DNA from 2 places in the Ensifer sp. YR511 genome. Region 2 is predicted to be linked to the other one. Evidence: predicted binding sites of a transcription regulator. Region 2 holds the regulator's gene; the other holds the start of a gene.
The links. Region 2 encodes LexA, which represses DNA repair genes until DNA is damaged. Its sites were predicted from a motif close to TGTTCNNNNTGTGTTCNG; they were not measured.
Positions count from the first base shown of each region.

Region 1 (9,917 bases), on a different contig from region 2:
CTCGGGCGGCTTCAGGTAGCGGTCGGCGTGGCGCTCGCGGCGGAAACCGGCCTCGTCGATCATGATGTTGTGGCGAATGCAGGTGACGACATCCTGCAGGATGCGCCGGTCCGGCACATGAAACAGCACGTCGTTGGTGACGACCGTCGGCACGCCGATTGAAGCTGCCAGGTTGGAGAGTTGATGAAGGCGCAGCTGGTCGTTCGGCCGGCGCCGGAGTGTCAGCGCCAGGTAGGCGCGGTCGCCGAATTCTTGCCTCAGACGGCGCAGCTCCCGCGCGCAGTCCTCGTCAGCGGCATCGGGAAGGAGAACCGCGATCAGTCCCTCGCCATAGGCAACGAGATCGGACCAGGCAAGCCGGCATTTCGCCTTGCCGCCGCGCTTCTTGCCGAGCGACAGCAGCCGGCAAAGCCGCGCATAGGCCGGCCGGTCAGTCGGAAAGACGAGGACCGATAGATCGCCTTCAAGATCGAGGCGGCAGCCGACGACCAGCCGCACGCCGACATCCTTGGCCGCCTGGTGCGCTCGCACGATGCCGGCGAGGCTGTTGCGATCGGCAATGGCCAGCGCCTCGAGCCTAAGTTCGGCGGCACGTTGGAATAGCTCTTCGCAGGAGGATGCGCCGCGCAGGAAGGAGAAATGCGAGGTCACCTGCAGCTCGGCATAAAGCGGCGTCGTCATCCGAAAATCCCGTGCAGGAACCATTGGTGGCTGCCGGTCTCGCTGTGTTCGCCGTCGCCGGCGCGATAAATCCAGTAGCGCTCGCCGGCGTCATCCTCGACCTGGAAATAGTCGCGTACGGCGACGAGCTCGGCATCGCGCTTCCACCATTCGCCGAAGACGCGTTCGGGGCCGTCGGCACGTTTCACCCGTCGGCGCACGCCACGCCATGTGAAACTGACCGGCGGATGATCGGGCAGAAGCGCCATCGTCTCGATCGCTTCAGGATGGAGAAGCAAGCGCACCGGTCTTGGCCAATAGCCGGGCCAGGCGAGACCTTCGTCCGGCGCCATCGGCGCGATGCGGTTGATGGAGCGTTCGGGCACGTCGCTGGCGACCGGTTGAAAACGATACAGCCGGCGTGCGCCGATGCGGTTTCCCAGGATGTCGATCAGGCCGGAAACATCGGCCTCCGGTTCCTCGACCAGCGAGGAAACGACCTGTCTTGCCACCAGCGGCTCGGCGTGGGTTGCCGTCAGCGACATGATTTCGATCCCGAAGCCCGGATCGATCGTCTCGATCCTATCAGTGATGAGCCGGATCAGGCGCTTGGCGTCGCGAACGGGCGTCGCGGTGCCTGCGCGGATCGCCTGGTAGGTGTTATCAACGCGATGGAAGAGAAGGTCGACGCGCCGCGCGCCGAGGCCTCTTTCTTCCAGTACCAGACAGAGCGCGCCCACAAGCTTCGCGGCATAGCGCGCAATCGTCTCGGCGGCCGCAATCGGTTCACCGAAGGAACGGCGAACTTCGATAAGTTCAGGCGTGCGGACCGGATCGATCGGCTCGGCAACCTCTCCCATGGCCTGGTCGATGCGACGGCCAAGTTCGGGTCCAAATCGAAGGGCAAGCGGCGCCCGCGGCACGCCGGCCACCTCACCGATCGTGTTGAAGCCCAGCACGCGAAGGCCATGGACGATTGCAGGATCGAGGCGAAGCGCTGCGACGGGCAGGTCACGGATGGTTTCCTGCTGCGCCCCCGGAGCGACAACCAGCGTCGGATGAGCGAGAAACCGGGCGCCGGCATGGGCCGCCCCCCAGGTATCGGCAACCGCAGCCCGCGCCTCGATGCCGGATCCGAAGAACCGGTTGACCATGCCTGACAGCATCAAGTCCTCGCCGCCATGCAGGTGATCGGCACCGGTCGTATCGATCACCAGGCCATCGGGCGGATCGGCGGCTACGATCGGCGCATAGCGCTGCAGCGCCCAGAGCGCCAGGCGTTCGAGCGCTTCTTGATCGGCGGCCGGATCGGCGTCCATGACGACAAGACCTGCGACGAGCGCCTGGGCTTTCGTGGCGGCCATGCGGGGTCTCAGGCCTGCGGCAATCGCCGCGGCATTTACCGAGAGCACCACACGCCTTCGCTGTTCGCGACCGACGAGGACGAGAGGCGTTTCAGCCGGCGGAGCTGCGTCGCCGAGCTTGCGCCTCAGGCGATCCGTGGGCCAGCTCGGAAGGAAGAGCGATACGACCCTTGGCATCTGGGGCCTCCACTTCGAAATCTGCACTTTCGCCGGCACGGCAGCGGATGAGTTCGACGAGCCAGCGCGCGCGGCCGACGCCTGGAACCGGCAAGGGGACGGATGGCAGGACGGACACGCGCCAGCGCGTGACCGATGCCGTCGGCTGCCCGAAATCCGAGGCTTCGGCCTGTCGTCGCCAGCGGCGGATCGCAATGCCCAACGTGCCGGAACTCTCGGCTGCAAGCTGCAAGCGGCGCGAGGCGGTCATCGAAAGGCGCGCGAGCTCGCCGACGACGGCACCGAGGCCGCCGTGGCGAAGCCCCTCTTCCATGCAGGAAAGAAGCGCCTTTTCGTCGCCGGCCTCCACATAGATGACGCGGCTCGGCGAAAGACCGACTTGAGCCAGCGCCGGCGCGAAGAGATCGGGCCGCGTCACACACCAGAGCACCTTGCCTTTCGAGCGGGCGGCAATGCCCGCGCAAAAGAGAGCCGCCGCCGCGCCGTCGATCGCACCGTTGCCGCCGCCGGCGACCTCATGCAACGAGCCGAGTACAAGCCCCCCACCCGGCAATCGCCGATCAATCTCGGTGACACCAAACGGCAGCACCTGTCGTCCACGGCCGCTTGCGCCTTCAAGGCGCTGGATGCGCTCGCGAAGTTCTGAGACGACGGTATTGTCGACTGGACGGGGCATTTTGGAAGGAACAACTCCTTAGGGCTATGCATTAGCGCTTCCTGTTGATATGTTCTCTATTTGTTCCTATTTGAGTTGCGAGTCAACGAAGTTCAGAAAAGAGACTGTTGATTGCGATCGAGACGCCAGCACGGACACGCTGCTTGGTGCAATGAACAGATCGAATGCCGGGGAACGGGGACAGAAGCGAGCAGTCGTTGATATGAAGCTAGGTGAGAAAGGGAGACTGAACTTTGTGCAATCTCTACAACATCACGACGACACGTGATGCCGTGATCGCATTCACCAAGGCATTCCGCGACAAGGCAGGCTGGAACCAGCCATCCTATGACGTCTATCCCGGCTATCAGGCGCCCGTAGTCCGCGTCGGCGAAGACGGAGAGCGAGAGATCGCGCGTGTCACCTGGGGCATGCCCTCGCCGCCCGCTTTCGTGAAGAACTACGATCCCGGCGTCACCAACATCCGAAACGTCGCCTCTCCGCACTGGAGACGCTGGCTCGGGGCGACCAGTCGCTGCGTCGTCCCCTTCAACTCCTTCGCCGAGCCGGATCCGGCGGCCAAGGTTCCCGGCGGTAAAATCCCCAATGCCTGGTTTGCCGGAACTAAGGAGCGGCCGCTGATGTTCTTCGCCGGCTTCTGGACGCCATGGAAGGGTGTCAGGCGCGTGCGCGATGGTGAGCGCGAATACGAGCTCTTCGGCTTCCTCACCACATCCCCGAACGAGATCGTCTCGCCAATCCATCAAAAGGCCATGCCGGTGATCCTGACCACACCTGACGAGGTCGATCTGTGGCTCACCGGATCCTGGGACGAGGTGAAGCACCTGCAGCGGCCGCTTCCGGGCAACATGCTTGTTGTCGTCGAGCCTCCTGCCGCCCTGCCCGAAGAAGACCTGCTGCTACGACCAGTCGTTGGGTCGCGTGATCGGTGATGGAACGCTCTGAGCGCACGCGAAAGATCATCCATGTCGACATGGATGCCTTCTACGCCTCGGTGGAGCAGCGGGACAATCCCGTACTTCGCGGGCTTCCGATTGCCGTTGGCTTTGGCGAGGCGCGCGGCGTCGTGGCTGCCGCAAGCTACGAGGCGCGCAAATACGGCGTCCATTCGGCCATGCCGTCGGTCACCGCCAAGCGGAAATGCCCGGAGCTGATTTTTGTGACGCCGCGCTTCGATGCTTACCGCGCAGTCTCACAGCAGATCCACGCGATCTTTGCCGAATACACGCCGCTCATCGAACCGCTCTCGCTCGACGAGGCCTATCTTGATGTCACCGATAACCTCAAGGGAATGGAACTTGCGACGGAGATCGCCGAGGAGATCCGCGCCAAGATCAAGGCAAGGACAGGCCTGACCGCTTCGGCCGGCGTTTCCTATAACAAGTTCCTCGCCAAGATGGCGTCCGACCAGAGGAAACCGGATGGCCTCTTCGTCATCACGCCAAAGAACGGTCCGGCCTTCGTCGAGGCGCTGCCCGTCAAGAAATTCCATGGCGTCGGTCCGGCAACCGCCGAGCGCATGCACAAGCTCGGGATTGAAACGGGCGCCGATCTGAAGGATCACGATATCGCCTTCTTGCAGCAACACTTCGGAAAATCGGGACCTTACTTCTACTGGATCGCCCGCGGCGTCGACGAACGTCAAGTGAAGGCCGACCGGGTGCGCAAGTCCATCGGCGCGGAAGACACGTTCTCCGTAGACGTCCATGATTTCGAGACCGCCAGGGCTGGCCTCGAACCGCTGATCGAAAAGGTCTGGCGCTACTGCGAAGCGAACGGCATTCGCGCCAAGACCGCGACGCTCAAGGTGAAATGGGCGGATTTCACTCAGATCACTAGGAGCAAGACAACAGCGGCACCTATCGCAAGTGCCGCAGAGCTTGCCGCGGTCATGACGATGCTGTTGTCTCCACTCTTCCCTGCCCCAAAAGGCATTCGGTTGCTGGGCGTGACACTGTCGTCACTCGATGAAGCAACGATCGAAAGCAAGCCACAGCTTGCCTTCGCGCTCTAAAACAGCTTACTCGTCTGCCAGGACACCGAACGACCGAATGAGGGTTGGCGGATCAACTATGCGCCGGCTACCAAAAGTGGGATGGGTCATGCGGCCAGCTTCCCCTCGCCGTGACAGACCGAGTTGCAAATGACGGCACGTCCGTGCAGCCCATTGAGAATGCAGCAGCGCGAGCCGCACCCACCAAGGCTCACTCCATTCACTCGTATAAATCATGGAAATCGTGATCACCGAACGGGCGGCCTTTGCAGGGAACCTTATTCAGTAAACTCTTAATTAACCATAACCTTGCAGACTTTGTTCAGTCGCCAATCAAATTGTAGCGTACAGCGGCAACTCAGAACCGTAACCCCGCCCACGGGTTGCGGTTTTGCCCATAAAGCCAGGCACCTCTCAACCACAAGCGCAAGGTTAAGCGATGAGTTATGACTGGAGCGGCGCGCGGCATCGCCGGATGAAGGTTGCACGTCTTGGCGCCGCGCTCACTGTGGCGGCCACCGTCGTTGCCGTTGTAGTCCAGGTCATGGGAAGTGCGCTCTAGAGCGACGCAATCGCCGTGAACGGATGAGTTCGGCTCATCGATACGATGGCCAACTCTGCGTCCTTGTTTCCCGAAGAGGAAAGGTTCGAATATGATCGACTGGAATACGGACGGTCACGGCAACATAAGGGCATCAACGGTCGTCTGCTGGAACACTGCAATCGACGAGACGGGCGAGCTTTTCCTGAGGATCGAATTCAGCGCCGATCCGGATCTCGAAAACGTGTCGGCGCTGCAGTTCAGATTGACCGCGCAGCAAGCAATGCAAATTGCGGAAAGGCTGACGAACACTTATCGGCAGTCCTCGACGGCGAGCGAGCGCCCAGACCAATCCTTGCTACTGACGTCGCAGGGGCGCCCCGCGCCATAATGAGTGGGCAGACCAGGAAGGGGAAAGGACGTGGCCACCCGCAAAGAAATCGCCGATCGTGTGATTGCCAAGTGGCAAGCAAGGGGCATTGCAATTGACCACACCGCCGAGTTCCAGGCTCTGCTCAGACTCTGGATTGCGGGTGACATTTCCATCGATGACATCCGGCGGAGGCACCTGAAAATGCTGCGCGAACGTGCCCGAACGGCAAAGCGCAATTAAACGACGAGACACGTCTTGTGGCATCGCCGGCTAATGTTGAGCCCAACGACGCATCGCCACGGCAAACCCGCTTCCGGTTTATTTCACTGATAGGACGACCAGGCCTGCAATTGGGTCGGTTACGCCGAGCCCTCCTCCGAGGTCCTCGAGCGTCTCACGAAAGCTGTCAAGCGTGGCGACCATCTGCGGCCGGCTCGCCGCCAATGCTTCCATGCTCTCCCATTCCGCGATAATGCAGTATCGTCCCTCGCCAGCCTCGATGATGTTGGCATGACGCAGACCCGACCAGCTTTGAGCTATGTCCCGGTGAGCGCCGAGAAAAGCCTCAGCCATCCCCGGCTTGACCTTGAAGCGGACGACATTGAATGCGGTCATGAGCGCCTCCCTGAGCCTTGTTCTGCCTCTGATAATCTGCCGTCCAAATTGCGCTTTTGGCTAGAGCCTGCACCCGACCGAGAAAGCCTCAAGAACGGGCTCGCCAATCGGAGATATATGGCCAAAGTTCGAGGAAACTAGTCCGGGATCGGAAAGCTTCTGAGTGAGTGCGGACGCCGCCTCGGCGCGCCAGCTAGTTGCTCCAAACCGCTCAAGCATAGCTCGTAGCTGTGTATTTTCTTGCCGAAGGCGATATGCCAGCAGTCTGCGGTTCTCTTCTTCCAGTGCGGCAAGGTCGTCGGCAACTGGTTCAGCAACAACGAACGCCGTGTTGCTGGCGAGGCCGCGACCGCTGCGTTTCTGTCCTTGGCGACGACACAGCCGTCAGGCTTGCCTCTTGGCCAAATCCAATCAGCTGCCGGACACCATAAGCGGTATCGGCAATGCCGTCTCGGCCTCGTCGAGGATTTCGAAAGTGAACTTGCCAGATGCATCGACCTCAACCGAGTAGCTGAGGCGATCCTGCACGCGGTTGTTTTCGTCGAAGGTCAGTACCTTCGGCTTCAAGGAAGTAAGCCGGCTTTCGTCGAGGTAAACCGAGTTGCATATAATGATCTGGTCGCCCGGCTGGCATGTGCGTGCGGCCGCACCATTGAGGATGCAGCACCTAGAACCGCGTTCACCGAGGATGACGTAGGTGGAGATGCGCGCCCCGGAATTCTTGTTCCAGATCTCGACGAACTCCATCGGCAAGATGCCGGCCTCCTCACAGTGGTCCGGGTCAAGAGTGATCGACCCATGATAGTTGAGGTTCGCCTCGGTGACATAAATGCCATGGAGCTTCCCTGCGACCAGCTTTCTCATGCTTTTTCACACCTCGCGGTTGATCAGGTTTCGTCGCGCCCTGGCGCTGCCGACGAGGCAGAAATCTTCGCGCACGGCCAATCGCCAAGCAGAGAGAAGGCCCCGCCGGGGAAGGCGGGGCAAGGTTCGCACCCAGATGGCTCTCTGAACGCGGGGAAGAAAAACTCCATCGGCCAAGCCGATGCGCTCAGATACGAACAAAGCCGCCCGCAAGGAAGGTCGCTTTCGACAATTCCGGTACGGCTTTGCTAATATATCAACCGGCTCGAATGACGATCCTAATCGTGTCGGCACCGCTTTTCCCCTCCCGCGTTGTCGCAATCCGTACGGCGTATGTACTAGCCCGCCCCCCGACACGACTAATTCAGTTTATTTTTCAGCCCGTTAGCTTGCCGAAGGAGGATATTTAGCGCTTCTTGAGATACCTTCGACGGTTCCGCTATCGGTTCGCCTGCAGCCAGGAACAAACCGCATTTTCGCATCGTTTTACGACGCGCCGGATTTTCTCGAACATGAATGGCCGATACGGCACGCAGCTATGAGCGAGCAATCATGACGTGTCGAGGTCCCTAGGAGCGTGGGGCTATCCGGCCCAGCGTAGAGCGTTTGCGCGGTGTCGACACACCGACTTCGGGAACTATTCCGGGATTCCGCGACGCGAGTTTGCATCCGCATCAATGCTGAAGAGTGGATGCTCCGCGCCGCAATTTTCCGAAAATTTGACAGCCAAGAGCGGAAAAACGAGAATTCCGCTCCACATGTCAAAGTTAATTTCCAATGCGCCTCCAACGGCGCATTATGAGACTATCGCTGGACTTTAAGAAGGGCTCCGGCGGCTGGGAGATCATATGCGCTTTCGCCCTAAGGGAGGGATTGCGCTATGCTTTCTCCACGCCAATCTGGATACATTCTTCCTCAAGATTTTACGGTCGTCTCATCGGTCTTTGATAAGGTCGCAATTGCGCGAGCAATAAGCCGCGAGAGCGAGGAGGCTGAACGCTTGGCCCGATATGCGCTGGAACTGTACATGACCGGCACGCGTAATGAGTTGGACCTCGAAGCGCGCTTAAAGGAATTCTGCGACCCGATCGACTATGGGATGGCGGCCGGTGGAGGTGGAACCGTCGGAGATTTGTTGCCCGACTTGTCGGCATGGGCAAGAGCACTGACTGCCTCACCAAGCACGGCGACCAAAAGATCAGACGTTTAATCGAGATGGTAAACTTCGACCTTCTCCGCCCGCTCGCCGACCCTCTTAAATGAGGGATGGCGCAGTTTCGCGTCCTGCGTCCACGCCCGATACTCGACCTCGGCGACTAGCAGCGGTTCGGAGAAGATCGCGCCCCTGCGCTTGAGTGCCACCGGTGGCCGCTTAGCCGGGATCGCGTCGAGCAGTTCGCGAAGCTGCACCGACTCGTTGTTGCTCCATCCCGTTCCGCACCCGCCGACGTAGACGAGCTCGTCCCCCTTCCTCGCCGCCAGAAGCAGGCGGCCGATCGCGCCCGGCATCGTCGAGGGCTCATATCCGACGATCACGAACCAATCGCGCCAAGCACATTTAACCTTAAGCCATTCCGGCCGGCGCCCGGATCGATAGGGCGCGTCCCGCCGCTTCGCGATGATGCCCTCAAGGCCGAGTTCGCAAGCTGCGCGGAAGAACTCGGCGCCGTCAGCCTGGACTTCCTCGGAGAAACGTATCGCGCCAGCCCTACCGGCGACGATCGGCTCGAGCAGTTGCCGGCGCTCGCCCAAGGGCATCATCCGAAGGTCCTGGCCGTCTAGATAGAGAAGATCGAAGGCAAAGAAGATGATCTCTCCGGCATCGCGCAGGCTCGGCCTTCTCCCGACCACGCGTTGCACCAACCCGAAATCCGAGCGTCCCCGGTCGTCGAGAACAACCGCCTCGCCGTCTATGATCATGGTCGCATGGCCGAGCTCGCGCGCATCGGCGACGACGGAACCGAACTTCTTAGCCCAGTCATATCCGCCGCGAGTGATCGCCCTCACCTCGCCTGGCTCGACATGGATCGCCAGCCGATACCCGTCCCACTTCACCTCAAAGGTCCACTCCGGACCTTTCGGCGGGTGATCGACGAGGGTAGCGACGCATGGCTCGACGCGCCGCGGCATCGGTTCGGGCAGCGGCGTGGAGGTTGGTTTCTTTCTAAGGGTTCTAGCCATTCAACGTTGACGATTTGCTCGTCTCTGGATCATCGCGGCTAACGCAGCGAGCCGACTTTGGGGCAGCTTTATAATGAAAGTATCGATGTCCCGTCCGAAGTTGGACCACGCTCTATCGCCGTCAATCCCCTTGTCGATTACCCCGGCCTCTTCGAGTTCAGAGCGCTCCATGTTGATGCGTGCCAAGGAAATCTGCAGCAGATCCGAGCCAGTGATCATCGCCCCACTCCCTGCTGTCGAAGGTTCATAGTTCCATGAGTAGGTTGCCGCGCTTCGTTGTCCGGTTCCGCGGCCTCTTCCTCCTCTACCAGCTTTTGGTAGCAATCCTCGATATCCTGCGCGATGCCGTCGGCGTCGTAGAGGTAACCATCTGTGCCGCCGTCAGTTTCAATGATCTCGGCCAATGAGTTCATTACCACGCGACCGAGGTATTGTAGGGCGTCGCGATGATGATCGGCGCCTCCGCTCGCGAA
Region 1 covers NZ_FNGR01000031.1:17,141-27,057, forward strand. Annotated here, with positions in the region: gene BLU15_RS31375 (error-prone DNA polymerase) at 1-681, opposite strand, end outside; gene BLU15_RS31380 (Y-family DNA polymerase) at 678-2,201, opposite strand; gene BLU15_RS31385 (ImuA family protein) at 2,116-2,877, opposite strand; gene BLU15_RS31390 (SOS response-associated peptidase) at 3,111-3,809, shown strand; gene dinB (DNA polymerase IV) at 3,809-4,891, shown strand; gene BLU15_RS40695 (hypothetical protein) at 5,310-5,432, shown strand; gene BLU15_RS31400 (hypothetical protein) at 5,524-5,802, shown strand; gene BLU15_RS31405 (hypothetical protein) at 5,833-6,024, shown strand; gene BLU15_RS31410 (antibiotic biosynthesis monooxygenase) at 6,103-6,399, opposite strand; gene panD (aspartate 1-decarboxylase) at 6,811-7,263, opposite strand; gene BLU15_RS40700 (DUF982 domain-containing protein) at 7,685-7,819, shown strand; gene BLU15_RS31420 (hypothetical protein) at 8,144-8,473, shown strand; gene ligD (non-homologous end-joining DNA ligase) at 8,470-9,444, opposite strand; gene BLU15_RS31430 (hypothetical protein) at 9,445-9,663, opposite strand; gene BLU15_RS31435 (hypothetical protein) at 9,660-9,917, opposite strand, start outside.
Region 1: the regulator LexA is predicted to act here: its motif matches at 2,928-2,945, upstream of BLU15_RS31385 (ImuA family protein).

Region 2 (9,917 bases):
ACAGCCTCTATTTCCGCCTGCTGAACTGGCTGACCCGCGGCAAGACGGAGGCCATGGAAGGACAGAAGCGCGCCGGACCCGGCGGGCGCCCGCGTCAGGCGGTGTGAAGCACCAGCACCGCGCCGAAGATGAGCGCCAGTCCGACCCAGCCGATCGGCTTCAGCTTCTGACCGAACAGGAAGCGGCCGCAGATGGCCGTCCCGAAGATCCCGGTTGCGCCAAGTACGGCATAGGCGATGGCGAGCTCCATGCCCTTGATGGCTTCCGCCAGGAAGGCAAAGGCGGCGAGCACTAGCAGAATCGAAAGGATGCCCCAGCCGCGGCGGGCGAACCCTTCCGATTTCGTCGAGGCGAGGTTGGCCGCAATATCGAGGATGCCGGCCACGACCGCGAGAACGAAGTAGATGCTAGGCGCGCTCATCGGCGGCTCCTTCACGCGCTGCCTCGTCCTCGTCATGATACTCGCCGGCATTGACGAGCAGGATGCCGACGATCGCCATCGAAAGCCCGAGCATTTCGCGTCCGGTCAGCACATGGCCGAAGACGAAAACCGAAACCAGGGTGATGATGGCGACGCCCGAACCTTCCCAGATCGCATAGGCGACGCCGACCGATATCGTCTTCACCGCCTTTGCCAGGAAGACGTAGGAGAGTGCGATCGAGACATACATGACGATGTGGCCGAGATAGGAGCCGCTTTCGGAAGCGGCCTTCATCACCGTCAGGCCCACCACTTCGGTCGCGATGGCGAGCGCGAGGAAAAACCATGCAAGACGCATGCTGTACCTTTGAACAGAAACTTGGATCGACCGCCTCTTAAGCGCTACGGGTGACGCGGTAAAGACGCGCCGTGCGCTTCACTCGAAGACGATCTGCCGGACGTCGATGTTGCGGGCACGGAACCCGGCCTCGCAGTAGTAGAAGTAGAACTCCCACAGCCGCTTGAAGCGCAGGTCGAAGCCGAGCGGCTCGATCCTGTTCCAGACCGCCCAGAACCGCTCCCGCCATTCGCCGAGTGTGCGGGCATAGTCGACGCCAAAGCCGAAGTCGTTGATCATCTGCAGGCCGACATTGCGGCCAAGCTCGACCAGATGCTCGCGCGTTGGCAGCATGCCGCCCGGGAAGACGTATTTCTGGATGAAATCCGGATTGGAACGATACTCCTCGTAGGATTCGGGCTTGATCGTGATGATCTGCAGTCCGGCCTTGCCCCCGGGTTTCAGGCACCGCTTCAGCTGCGAGAAATAGGTTGCCCAGAATTTTTCGCCGACGGCCTCGAACATCTCGATCGAGACGATGCGGTCATAGGTACCCCTTTCTTCACGATAGTCCTGGAACTTCAATTCGACCCGGTCGGCAAGGCCCGCACGCTGCATGCGTTCGCGTGCGAAGGCCAGTTGCTCGCGGCTGATCGTCAGCCCGGTGATCTTGCAGCCGATTTCCGTTGCCGCAAATTCGGCAAAGCCGCCCCAGCCGCAGCCGATCTCAAGCACATGATCGCCGGTGCGCAGGTTCGTCGCTTCCGCGAGCGCGCGGTATTTGGCTTTCTGCGCTGAGCGCAGATCATTGGCGCCCGTTGCATAAAGCGCAGACGAATAGGTCATGCTCGGATCCAGCCATTCGCTGTAGAAGGCGTTGCCGAGGTCGTAATGGGCCGAGATGTTGCGGCGCGCGCCGGAGTGGGTGTTGGCATTGCGCCAGTGCAGGAACTTGTCGAAAAGGCGCAGGAGCCCGCGCGCACGGTTCGGAAAATTCCTGCCGATTTCGGCGTTGACGAGGAACAGTTCGAGAAAGGCGCCGACATCGGGACTGTCCCAGTCGCCGTCGATGTAGCTTTCCGCAGCCCCGATGGTGCCGCCCGAGATAGCACGCTGCGGCAGGTTCCAGTTGTTGAGGTTGAGGATGGCGCTGGGGCCGGCCCTGGCGCCTTTGATCACCAGCCTGCGGCCGTCTGGCGTGGCGAGCATCAACGTTCCCACCTGAAGGTGCACCAGGGCGCCAAGCACCATGCGCGCCTTGAGCGGAAATTCCCGCACGGCCGTCGCCAGATTTTCGGAAGATAGCTCCACCGCACCGGCAAATGCAGCAAAATCGGCTTCCAGGTTACGCATACACCACCCCCTCAGCTGTTGCATCCGTAACGTGAGCCTAGCCGCAATCGGGCGAGACGCCAACTGAGGAATTCTACCGGAGGCTCTACGTCTCCTCGGAAACTCCCGGTGCGCTTGTGATCTGCCGGAAGGCTGCCAGTGCCCGATCGCGGGCAAGGGCATGGTCGACGATCGGTTTCGGGTAGGTCGTGCCGAGTTCGATGCCGGCTTCGGCAAGGGTCGTGGCGGGCGCTGCAAAGGGGCGATGGACATAGCGCGGGTGGAGGCGCTCCAGCTCTGGCACGAAGCGCTTCACATAGAGACCGTCGGGATCGAATTTCTCCCCTTGCAGGAGCGGGTTGAAGATGCGGAAGAACGGTGCGGCGTCCGCGCCCGATCCGGCGACCCATTGCCAGCTTGCGGCATTGTTGGCCGGATCCGCGTCGACCAGCGTGTCACGGAACCAGGCTTCTCCCTTGCGCCAGTCGACGAGCAGGTCCTTGATGAGAAAGGAGGCGACAATCATGCGAACGCGATTGTGCATGTAGCCGTGGCGCCATAGCTGGCGCATGCCGGCATCGACGATCGGGTATCCGGTGAGCCCTCTGGTCCATCGAGTAAAATCGTCCTCGTCGTTCAGCCAGTGGAAGCGGTCGAATCGACGGTCGAGGTTGCGGCGGCCAAGCTCAGGATAATGAAACAGCAGATGATAGGAGAATTCGCGCCAGGCGAGTTCCTTGCGGAAGGTGGCCGCCCCTTCGCCGCTATCGGCCTGGGGCCCAGCTGCCGCATGCCAGGCCTGCGCCGGCGAAATTTCGCCAAAGGCGAGATGAGGCGAGAGCAGGGATGTGCCATCCGCGTCGGGAATGTCGCGGCAGCGTTTGTAGGCGTCGAGCTTCTCATCGACGAATTCTTCGAGACGGGTGGCCGCACCGTCTTCGCCCGGCGTCCAGACCTCGCTGAATGTCGCCGCCCAGTCCGGTTTCGTCGGCAGCAGCGACCAGTCGTCAAGGCGTTCCGATCGCGGCCATGCTCCCGGGGCTGCGATATGGTGCGGCCGGTCGATCGGCGGTGCTGGCTCGTTTTTCAGTTCGAGCGCGCGCCAGAACGGCGTGAACACGCGGTAGGGGCCGCCCGTCGTCGTCAGCAGCCGCATGGGCTCATGCAGCAATTGTCCTGCAAAGCTCTCCGCGATGATTCCCCGCTCGGCCAGCGCCTTCTTGAGCGCGGTATCCGTGGCGATGCCGTTCGGGTCGTAGCGCCGGTTCCAGTAGATGCGCTCCGCACCGCTTGCGCGCGCAATCTCGACAATCACGTCAAGCGGCGCGCCTGATCGAAGAACGAGGCGAGAAGCGTGCCGCGCGAGACTTGCGCCCAAGGCCTCGAGCGAATGGTGCAGCCACCACGCCTGCGCCGCCCCGAGCGGACCGTTGCCGCTGTCGGCGGGTTCGCGAATATAGAGGGGAATGACGGCTGCCTCGCCGGCGGCAGCCGAGAGGGCGCGATTGTCGGCCAGGCGGAGATCCTTGCGGAACCAGACGATGATGGGCGGCGCCGCGGCCTTTGTCATAAAGAACCATCGGGGGGTTGGGGATTGATCACTTGGAGAACATAGGTGCAAAATGAAAAAAAGCCATTCGCATCGCTGCAAATGGCTCTTTTAGAAAGTGGCTCCCCGGGCCGGATTCGAACCGGCGACCTGTCGATTAACAGTCGAATGCTCTACCGCTGAGCTACCAGGGATCATCCGCGCCGCTGTTGTGCTGTGCGCTTCAGAAGTGAGGCTGCTAATACGCATGCTTTTCTGATTTGCCAAGCGCTTTTTTCAAAAAAAATGACAAGTTCCGTTGCGAGGCTGTGGAGAAGTCCCCAATTGTGGGAAAACACGCCGGATAGGGAATGATGAATAAAAACAGGAAGCAGACGCATTTCGGCATTGATCCGCAAACACGACAAGTCGTGCTGGGAAAATGGCGTATCGCGTTGCCCGACTCGCCCCTGCTGCGGATCCTGCTGGGTTCGCTGCTGGTGTTTTGTGGTTTTCTCGGTTTCTTGCCCGTGCTGGGCTTCTGGATGATACCGTTGGGCCTGATCGTGCTTTCCCACGACATTCCCTCGGTTCGCCGCCGCCGTCGTCGTCTGGCCGTCTGGTGGGCGCGCTGGCGCGGGAAGGCCAACTCCTCGAACGGCTCCTGAGGCGGACGCCGATTTAACGATCTTGTTGTCGAGGGCAGGGCGGTCGGCAGTTTTCGGTTCCTCGCGGCCGTCCCGTAGCAATTCCGAATCTCTCAACAAGGGCCGTGGCCGCGCAGGCGAATGACCGGTTCCTCGCGGTCTTCCCCTCTGTTGGGGTGCCCTCGAAAACTTTTCGGCAACCCATCAAACGCATAATGCGGTCTCGAATCAGGATGGGGACCGATGGCCAAAGCCACTACGAAACGTCGACGCCGCAGTTCGGGCCGAAGCACCAGCAAACAGGGCGGCATGGCGCCGTGGTATCTGGCCGCAGCGCTCACCCTTGGCGGCGTCATGGCCCACGACCATCGCGCCGAGTTGCGGCACTGGCCGGTGGTTTCCGATGTCATGGCCTTTGCATCGCGATCGGAAACGAAGCCGAAGCCTCAGCGCGCGGTTCCTGAAGCGCAGGAGCGCGTTGCGCAGCAGGCGGATAGGCACAAACCAAATCCGAAGCCCAACCCGGCGACGAAGGTTGTCCTGGCCGCCCCGGTGCCGTCGGTGAATGTCGGCGTCACGCCGCCAACCCCTCTCGTGCGGCCGAATGAAGAGGTGAAGACGGCATCCATCCGTACCGATCAGTTCTATTTTTGCGGCATTCGCAACGACAACTGCGTGATCGATGGCGCGACCTTCGTCTTCCATGGCGAGACGATCCGCGTCGCCGATGTCGATGCACCGCGAATCCGCCAGGCAAGCTGCGACAAGGAGCGTTCGCGCGGCTTCTACGCCAAGCAGCGCCTGCGCGAATTGCTGAATGCAGGCGACTTCAGGCTGATCTCGGCGGGAGGGCGATCAGATGCCAAGGCCGGCGAGAAACTGCGCCTGGTCACCCGCGGTGACCAATCTCTTGGACGTGTACTCGTTTCCGAGGGGCTCGTGCGGCCGTGGGAAGGGCGCCCGACGCCCTGGTGCTGAGATCAGCTGGGAGACGCTCGGCGGACATCGTCGATCGTTCTGTGGAAAGTATCCGTCCTGCAATTCGACGGCGCGTTTTTCAGAAAATGCCTCTTGCGGTTTTTCTGCAATCATTCTAAATCCGCGCCAACGCTTGGTTATCCGAGCTGTGAGGCCTCGTGGCGGAGTGGTGACGCAGAGGACTGCAAATCCTTGTACCCCGGTTCAATTCCGGGCGAGGCCTCCAAAAATCTCACCTCGTTAAATTTGGTTTGGCGTTCTGCCTTAGGGCAGCGCGGTAAAATTCGCGACACGTCCGCGCAAGCCACGTCTCCTATGCCTCCGTCGGATCTTATCGCTTCGGTGAATTCGGTAGAGGGGGAACGATGACTCCGCTGAGATCAACCGCATCGGTAGCGTCCGTCAACATTAAGAACGGAGGCAATGGCATCAATGAAAAAGAGACTGATCCTGACGGCGTTGGCGTGTTTTGCGGCGACCGCTATGGAGGCGCGCGCGGACGACCTGGTTTTCCAGCTGAAGAACAACACCGGCGCGGTACTGACGAATTTCTATACGTCGCCGGTCGGCGTCAATGAATGGGAAGACGATGTTTTCGGTCGGCAGGTCCTGAACCCCGGCGAGAGCATGGAGATCACCATTGCCGACGGGCGGGACGTCTGCAAATACGACATGCGATTCGAATTCGAGGAAGGCTCGGCCCTCGATACGACCGAGGACACGCAGGATCTCTGCGAACTCGGCGAATACACGATCCACGAATAAGCGATCTGGATTTCAGGTCGCCTTAAATGGAAAGAGCCTCGCCACTTTCAGTGGCGAGGCTCTTTTGATTCGGCGTTCTGCCTGGAATTCAATGGTAGCGGCGGATCAGCCCGACGAGCTTGCCCTGGATTTTCACGCGATCCGGTCCGAAAATGCGCGTCTCGTAGGCGGGGTTGGCCGCTTCGAGCGCAATCGACGCGCCCTTGCGACGGAAGCGCTTCAGCGTCGCTTCCTCGTCGTCCACGAGCGCCACGATGATGTCGCCGGGATTGGCCGAGTTGCCGTTGCGGATGATCACCGTGTCGCCATCGAAGATGCCGGCCTCGATCATCGAATCGCCCTTTACTTCGAGGGCGTAATGCTCGCCGCTGCCGATCATGTCGAGCGGAACGGTAATGTCATGGGTGTTGTTCTGGATCGCCGAGATCGGCACGCCGGCAGCGATGCGGCCCATCACCGGGACGGAAACAGACGTGCTTTCGGCGACCGTCGCCGGCTTCGGCGTGGCAGGAGCGGCGGCCGGCGGCTTTCCGAGGCTGCCCTCGATCACGCTCGGCGAGAAGCCTCTGCGCGGCTGTTGCTGGCCGGCGGCGTAGGCTTCCGGAAGCTTGATGACTTCGAGCGCGCGCGCCCGGTTCGGCAACCGGCGAATGAACCCGCGCTCTTCGAGCGCCGTGATCAAACGGTGAATGCCGGACTTCGACGCCAGGTCGAGCGCATCCTTCATTTCATCGAAAGACGGCGGTACGCCCGACTCCTTCATGCGTTCGTGGATGAACAGAAGCAATTCCTGTTGCTTGCGGGTCAGCATGGCACGTCGCTCCAGAGGCGTGAAACAAATCAAGAACAGACACTATCTGTTCCATATGTGTTCCGCAAGTGCCTAAAATTCCGTGAATTCAGGCAATTGGCTGCTTCTGTGGGGGGCGATTGGTCACTTTTGCGGGAGCGGGGCGGTTTTCGGCGACGGTTGCGTCCCAAAACAGCGCCGGGCAGGCCGGTCGCGCGCGTGATTCGAACGAATCGCGGCTCTCTTCGCGGAGAGACTTAAGTCGCTTGCGAGGCCGAGCAGGCGTCTTCGAACTCCTTCACCGTCTCGGCGCTGTTGTCTTCCGGAAGCACTGCGTCGGCCGCATCGGTCGCAACGGGCGTATCGCCGTCATAAACGAAGGACTGGATGTAGAACGCGAGCGCGCCCTTCCAAACATTGCGTCCATCGATCTGATGGCACGGTACGGCCCGTTCGAAATCGGTCTGGAGTTCATCCACCGTCGCGGCACTGAGCTTGACGTCAGGCATATTGGGCGATGCGACTATCGAAGCGAGAAGCAGGGCGGCAAGCACGGTGATCGTCCACTTGATGAAGGGGTGGGACTACGGGTTGGTAAACGATGTGAACCGCGCTTTCGTTCCGAAGTCCAGCAAGCATGGCGATCACTCTGCCATGTTCAACAGCTCTTTGCCCGCAGGCTGTGGCTGATTTGCGCCAGCCGCTCCATCTCAACCTCGTCTCGGCCGTTCTTCATGGACCGGCGCGGAGAATGCATCGGAGCTGCCAGCTTTCGCATCGGGCCTGGGGCGCGCAAAAATCCCTGCGGGGAAGGGCCTTCGCCGTCTCGACAGGCCTCTAAAAAAAGATAACTTTGCGTGGAAAGTGGGGTGGTTGCATGCATAGATTGTCGTTGGTGGTGCTCGGCCTGTTGCTCACGGCTGGAGCGGCGTCTGCCGAAGAAGGGCGTTCGAATATCTGGAAACGGATCAACGCCTGGACGGTGGGATCCGATCCTTCCCTGGGAGGCTCGTGTTACGCGGCGACGAGCTATGACGCCGGCGCTATCCTTCGTATCGGCTTTTATCCGCGGGGATCGACGAACCTGGCGTTTCTTTCGATCGGCAATGCCGAATGGAAATCCATCGAGCCGCAGCGGGAATACGATGTTGCCTTGCAGCTCGACCGTGGTCGTCAGTGGCCGGCCGTTGCGTTCGGTGTTGATCTGACCGGCGCCAAGGCCCTTGTCGTCAACTTTTCCAACACCGACTTCTTTACCGAATTCGTTCGCAAGAACACCTTGGCGCTGGCCTTCGAGGGGCGCGTCGTCGCGAGCCTAAGCCTGCGTGATTCGATGAAGGCGGTAAGCGAGATGTTCAAGTGCCAGGAGGCGGTGAGCGCCTTGATCCCGAATGGCGGTCAGGGAGCGGCGAACGATCCCTTTGCGGGCGCCGGTGGCAATGCGCCGAACAACGATCCCTTTGCCGGCGGCGGCCAGACCAAGTCATCGAAAGATCCTTTCGCCATGTGATGGGCAGTCCGCTTGCCGCGGAGAGGTGAATATTCCTAAAATATTGCCTGGGATCGGCTAGGCACCCTCGACAGCGATGCGGGGACCTATCAAAATGCGGGCAAACGGGGGTTTTGCATGCGTAGATTGCTGGTCGGATTGGTAAGCTGTCTGATCGCCGCGGGATCGGCCGCGGCTGAGGAGTCCGAAATCATCAAGTGGAAGGATGTCGACGGCTGGACCGTTGCTTCCGACACCTCGATGGAGGGCTCCTGCTTCATCTCGTCGGTATTCGACGGCGGGGTCACCTTGCGCCTTGGGTTCTATCCCAAGGGCTCCGAGTCGCCGCTCTATATGAGCTTCGCCAGCGACGACTGGAGGTCGCTCGAGGTCGGCAAAGAGTACGACCTGACCTTCCGCTTCGACAAGACCGATCCCTGGAGCGCTTCGGCGACCGCTGCCGGTGATGCGAGCGGAAAGTTTCTGTTCGTGAACGTCACCGACGCCGAGTTCCTGACGGGCTTCGTGCGCAAGCGGGCCTTGGCCATCGCGTTTGAAGATCGCGTCATCGCAAATCTCAGCCTGCGCGGCACCGGCCCGGCGGCCGACGAGCTGATGAAGTGCCAGCGGGCGGTCGACGAGATTATCGCCGACGAGGGCCGCAAGTCCAAGGAGAAGAAAGCCGACCCGTTCAGTGCACCGAGCGAGAAGCGATCGGCGCGGGATCCGTTCAGCCTCTGAAAACAGGTGGCCACGGGATCGGGCAGCGTTTCGCGAAGGCCGAACGGTGGCTTAGCATGGTGGTGTCCCCGAAAAGACTCGAACTGGCGATCTGCTGATGACAAATCAGCCGCTGTTCCGATACCTCGGCAACCGGGCACCTTCTGATCGTTTTGGTGGAGCCGAAGGGAGTCGAACCCTCGACCTCCGCAGTGCGATTGCGGCGCTCTCCCAACTGAGCTACGGCCCCGTAGCATTCAGTCAACACGACCGGCGCCGATCCTGTCAATACGCGCGCCAGCGCGCCCGCTCGAACGCCGTTGCACGATATGCGTTGTTCGATCCGGCCGGGCGCCGAAGGCGGTCGGTCTCTGAACCGCTTCTGCACTCCACCCATTGTCGAACTCTGCCGGCGGGTTTACGCTGCAACCTGACGATGGCGCTACGTGAACCACGTTGAAGTGTTGGCGGTATACGCCAAGCAGGAAATGACGTCCGGGCACTGGCTGTGAGCGCCATGATGCTCGAGCCAATTACACGATTTTCGTATGTGAGATAGGCCCCTGCCGGCCCACTGTTCCCATAAGAAACCTCTCCGTGGCCCGGCGATTGGAGGAGGATTGGCAAATGGCTCAGGCGATGAAGGCAGCCGTCGTTCGGCAATTCGGCGCGCCCCTGACGATCGAAGAAGTGGCGGTGCCCACGCCGCAGCCGGGACAGATCCTCGTGAAGTACGAAGCAACGGGCGTTTGCCATACCGATCTCCATGCTGCAAATGGCGACTGGCCGGTGAAGCCCAGCCCACCGTTCATTCCCGGGCACGAGGGGGTCGGCTATGTCTCGGCGGTCGGCGCCGGTGTCAAAAGAGTGAAAGAGGGCGACAGGGTCGGCGTTCCCTGGCTTCACAGCG
Region 2 covers NZ_FNGR01000005.1:52,464-62,380, reverse strand. Annotated here, with positions in the region: gene BLU15_RS11745 (SDR family NAD(P)-dependent oxidoreductase) at 1-107, shown strand, start outside; gene BLU15_RS11740 (SMR family transporter) at 95-421, opposite strand; gene BLU15_RS11735 (SMR family transporter) at 408-779, opposite strand; gene BLU15_RS11730 (SAM-dependent methyltransferase) at 858-2,111, opposite strand; gene BLU15_RS11725 (cryptochrome/photolyase family protein) at 2,197-3,660, opposite strand; tRNA gene BLU15_RS11720 (tRNA-Asn) at 3,759-3,833, opposite strand; gene BLU15_RS11715 (hypothetical protein) at 3,993-4,286, shown strand; gene BLU15_RS11710 (thermonuclease family protein) at 4,509-5,243, shown strand; tRNA gene BLU15_RS11705 (tRNA-Cys) at 5,396-5,469, shown strand; gene BLU15_RS11700 (hypothetical protein) at 5,667-6,008, shown strand; gene lexA (transcriptional repressor LexA) at 6,097-6,819, opposite strand; gene BLU15_RS11690 (hypothetical protein) at 7,056-7,352, opposite strand; gene BLU15_RS11685 (hypothetical protein) at 7,676-8,308, shown strand; gene BLU15_RS11680 (hypothetical protein) at 8,435-9,028, shown strand; tRNA gene BLU15_RS11670 (tRNA-Ala) at 9,182-9,257, opposite strand; gene adhP (alcohol dehydrogenase AdhP) at 9,635-9,917, shown strand, end outside.